DNA from 2 places in the Paenibacillus sp. FSL W8-0186 genome. Region 1 is predicted to be linked to the other one. Evidence: predicted binding sites of a transcription regulator. Region 1 holds the regulator's gene; the other holds the start of a gene.

Region 1 (2,206 bases):
CCCTTGTGAATCAAAGCGGCGAGACGAATCTCTTCAAACATGTCTAAATTGTTGTTGCTCGCTGCACCGTCGGTACCAAGCGAAACGGTAACCCCCGCTTTCAGCAGTTCAGGAACCCGCGCAACGCCGCTAGCCAGCTTCAGATTGCTTCCTGGATTGTGTGAAATCGCAACTTTATGGGCAGCGAGCACTTCAATCTCTTCATCTGTCAAATGAACGCCATGCGCAAGCAGGGTCGGACGCGAGAACATGCCCAGCTTAAGCAAATGCTCCACCGGTCTTGCTCCGTAATCGGCGACGTTTTGCTCCACCTCGGCCTGCGTCTCCGACATATGTGTATGCATCGGCAAGTCAAGATCATGTGCCGCCTGCACGAACTGCTCAATGTAATCCGGCGGGCAAGTATAAGGCGCGTGTGGCGAAATCATCGCCGTAATCCGGCCGTCCGCCTTGCCGTGCCAATTGCGAGCAAAAGCAACCGCTTCATCCAGCTTCTGCTTCTGTACGTCAGGCGGGCACAGCCCGATCGCCCCGCGCATCAGTACCCCGCGGATGCCGGATTCTTCCGTCACCTGTGCGACCTTGTCCATATGATCATACATATCGAGGAAGGTTGTCGTCCCTCCCTTAATCATCTCCAGTACGGACAGCGCAGTTCCCCAGTACACGTCATTACCTGTGAACTTCGCTTCCATCGGCCACATTTTCTCCTGCAGCCATTTTTGCAGCACCATATCGTCCCCATAACCGCGCAGCAGCGACATGGCTGCATGGCCGTGCGTATTGATCAGACCAGGCAAAAACAACAGGCCTTTTCCGTCCATAACTTCCGCATTCTCGCTGCCTTCTGGACGCTCGGAGCCAATATAGGTAATCAGGTCGTCCTCAACGAGCATATAACCGTTAACGACAGGTTCTTGTTCTTCCAGCACGGCAAACGTACCGTTTGTGATTAGCAGTTTACGACTCATTCGAAGTAAGTTCCTTTCCGTCATTCAAATAATAGGCAAGACTGAGCAGGTCCGTCGTGAAATCAGCCGCATGTATTCTTACCTCCGATGGCACCTTCAAAATAGTTGGCGCGAAGTTAAGAATCGCTCCGATCCCGGCGGCAACAAGCTGATCCGCCACGCGCTGGGCCTCGAAATCAGGAACCGTAATGATACCGATCCGTATGTTCATCGCTTGTACCGTCTCCACGAGCTCGTCGATCGGTTGAACCGTAATATTGTTGATCTTGGTGCCGATTTTGGACGGTGCGGCATCGAATACCGCCACGATTTTCATATTGTCCTTCAGGTAGGCATTATAGTTAGACAGTGCTTGGCCTAGATTACCAGCTCCGACTAGAGCTACATTGATCTGCTGATCCAGATTGAGGATCTGCCGGATTTTTTCAATGAGATAAGACACGTCGTAGCCGATGCCTTTACGGCCAAAATCCCCAAAATAAGCAAGGTCCTTCCGGATTTGCGCAGGATTAAGATCAAGCTTCTGACCCAATTCCTGAGAGGATACCGTAGGCACTTCACGAAGGCTCAGCTCATTGAGGAAACGCAAATACACTGGCAATCTGCGTACAACCGCATCGGAAATTTTTTCTGATTTCATAGCTTTTCTCCCCTTATAATGGCGCGATATGAATTACGGTTATTGCTCCTTTGCCCCCTGGACTTCGTGAACATCCAGCCATTCGGAAATTCTCGGTACCATTTGCTCGGTCGGCATATGTTCCATCTTCGGCCCAGGCAGCGAATATAAGAAATATTTTCCGTAGTAAGATTCCAAGATGCGCGTATCGTACACCACCACTATCCCGCGATCCTGAGAAGAGCGCACTAGGCGTCCAAACCCCTGTTTGAAGCGGATGACGGCCTGCGGTACGGACAGCTTCATGAATGGGTTCTTCTTCTCCTTCTGAAGCCTTTCGCTCTTCGCCTCGACAAGAGGATGGTTCGGCGGCTGGAATGGCAGGCGGACAATAGCTAGGCTGGTCAGCGCCTCCCCCGGTATGTCCACGCCTTCCCAGAAGCTGCTCGTGCCGAGCAGCACGGATGCTTCCTGGCCCTGGAATCTGCGGGTCAGCTTCGTGCGGCTGCCGCTATCCATTCCTTGGCCGATGACGGTAATTCCCTCGGAGGATAATTGCTCCTTCAGCGGGTCATAAACCTGGCGAAGCATCCGGTATGACGTGAATAACACCAGC
Region 2 (2,206 bases), 200 kb from region 1:
CTGATGGCTAAATTCCAGCCGGACTGCATCATCGCACTCGGCGGCGGTTCGCCGATGGACGCTGCAAAAGGAATGTGGCTGTTCTATGAATATCCGGATACGGACTTCCATAACCTGAAGCAAAAATTTATGGATATCCGCAAACGAATCTACAAATACCCGCGTCTCGGCCAAAAAGCCAAATTCGTAGCGATTCCTACAACTTCGGGTACAGGTTCGGAAGTGACTTCGTTCGCAGTTATTACGGATAAAATCAACGGCAATACGAAATATCCGCTTGCTGATTATGAGCTGACCCCAGACGTGGCTATCATTGATCCTGAATTCGTATACAGCTTGCCGAAAGTGGCTGTAGCCGACACGGGCATGGACGTTCTGACGCATGCGATTGAAGCTTACGTATCGGTCATGGCGAATGATTATACGGACGGTCTTGCTATCAAAGCCATCCAGCTCGTATTCCAGTACCTGGAGCAATCGGCGTTGACCGGCGACAAGCTGGCCCGCGAGAAAATGCATAATGCTTCGACGCTGGCAGGTATGGCCTTTGCCAATGCGTTCCTGGGCATCAACCACAGCCTGGCGCATAAATGGGGCGGTCAATACCATACTGCACATGGCCGTACCAACGCGATTCTGATGCCGCACGTGATTCGCTACAACGCGAAAAAGCCTACGAAATTCGCAGCATGGCCTAAATACAAACACTTTGTGGCTGACGAGCGCTATGCGGAAATCGCCCGCATCCTGGGACTGCCTGCCCGTACGACGGAAGAAGGCGTCAAGAGCCTCATCAACGCGATCCGCGAGCTGAACAAGAAGCTTGGCATTCCGGCGAGCTTCCAGGAGCTAGGCTTCGATGCGAAGGACTTCGAAGCGCGCGTGGATTACTTGGCTGACCGTGCTTTCGAGGACCAATGTACGACGGCGAATCCGAAGCTGCCTTTGGTCAGCGAGCTTGCGGAAGTATACCGCGACGCATTCTACGGACGCTTTGAAGAGTAAAATCCGGGCTGCCTAAAATTTAAATAATTAGAATATAAGCTGTTCAATAAATAGTGACAAATATCACTCGAAATGTGATATTTGTCACAATCCTTTTGTCCAATCTGGTATATCATAGCAGTATAAAGATCCCTCATACGTTGATGAGTTGAATGGATTCGTATAAATGGTAAAAATGGGCTTATCAGTGTCTGAGTTGTGAAAATTATCACAAATTTTAGGGATCCAAGGGTGCGGGATGTAGCCTTCAACCCCGCATACACTATACAAATGGAGGGAATACAAGATGTCGGTGATTGAAAGAGAAGTACAAGAAGTACAGTCCGCATGGAGAGGTTTTAAAAAAGGGAAATGGATGAGGGAAGTCAATGTTCGCGATTTTATCGACCATAACATTGCCCCTTATCACGGTGACGAAGCTTTCTTGGCAGGACCTACGGACAACACGGTGGCCCTGTGGGACATCGTATCCGATCTAACCAAGAAAGAGCGGGAAGCTGGAGGGGTACTCGATGTTGACGTGAACACGCCATCTACGATTGTTTCTCATGCTCCAGGCTACTTGGATAAGGAGAAGGAACAAATCGTCGGCGTGCAGGGCAGCGCTCCGTTTCAACGTACGATCCATCCATTCGGCGGCATTAACATGGTTTTCAATTCCTGCAAAGCTTATGGATTTGATTTGCCGGAAAGCATTATTGAAATGTTTACGACGATTCGCAAGACGCATAACCAAGGCGTTTTCGATGCATATACTACGGAGATGAGAGCTGCCCGCAAAGCTGGTATTATTACAGGTCTGCCTGATGCTTACGGACGCGGCCGGATCATTGGCGACTATCGCCGGGTGGCCCTTTATGGCGTAGACTTCCTGATCAAACAAAAACAAAATGAACTGAAAAGTCTTGAAGTTGATGTGATCGACGAGGATGTCATCCGGCTGCGTGAAGAGCTGTCTGAGCAAATCCGCGCACTTGGCGAATTGAAACAGCTGGGTGAAATGCACGGCTTTGATATTTCCAGACCTGCGACGACTGCAAAAGAAGCATTCCAATGGCTCTATTTCGCATATCTGGCTGCTGTTAAGGAGCAGGACGGCGCGGCGATGTCCCTTGGACGCGTATCATCCTTCCTCGATGCCTACATCGAGCGTGACCTGGCCGAAGGCACGATTACAGAAGTTGAAGCGCAAGAGCTGGTA

The links. The regulator Rex, encoded in region 1, represses fermentation and respiration genes when NADH is low (regulators of the CRP and FNR family bind a similar motif). The targets are predictions, from matches to a motif close to TTGTGAAATATTTCACAA.
Region 2: a site for Rex is predicted at 1,202-1,219, ahead of pflB (formate C-acetyltransferase). Genes of this name have one in related genera too.

The regions. Positions count from the first base shown of each region.
Region 1 is NZ_CP150207.1:3,278,298-3,280,503, forward strand. Features, by position in the region: gene MKX50_RS14730 (amidohydrolase) at 1-971, opposite strand, end outside; gene MKX50_RS14735 (redox-sensing transcriptional repressor Rex) at 961-1,611, opposite strand; gene dinG (ATP-dependent DNA helicase DinG) at 1,651-2,206, opposite strand, start outside.
Region 2 is NZ_CP150207.1:3,473,883-3,476,088, reverse strand. Features, by position in the region: gene adhE (bifunctional acetaldehyde-CoA/alcohol dehydrogenase) at 1-1,005, shown strand, start outside; gene pflB (formate C-acetyltransferase) at 1,292-2,206, shown strand, end outside.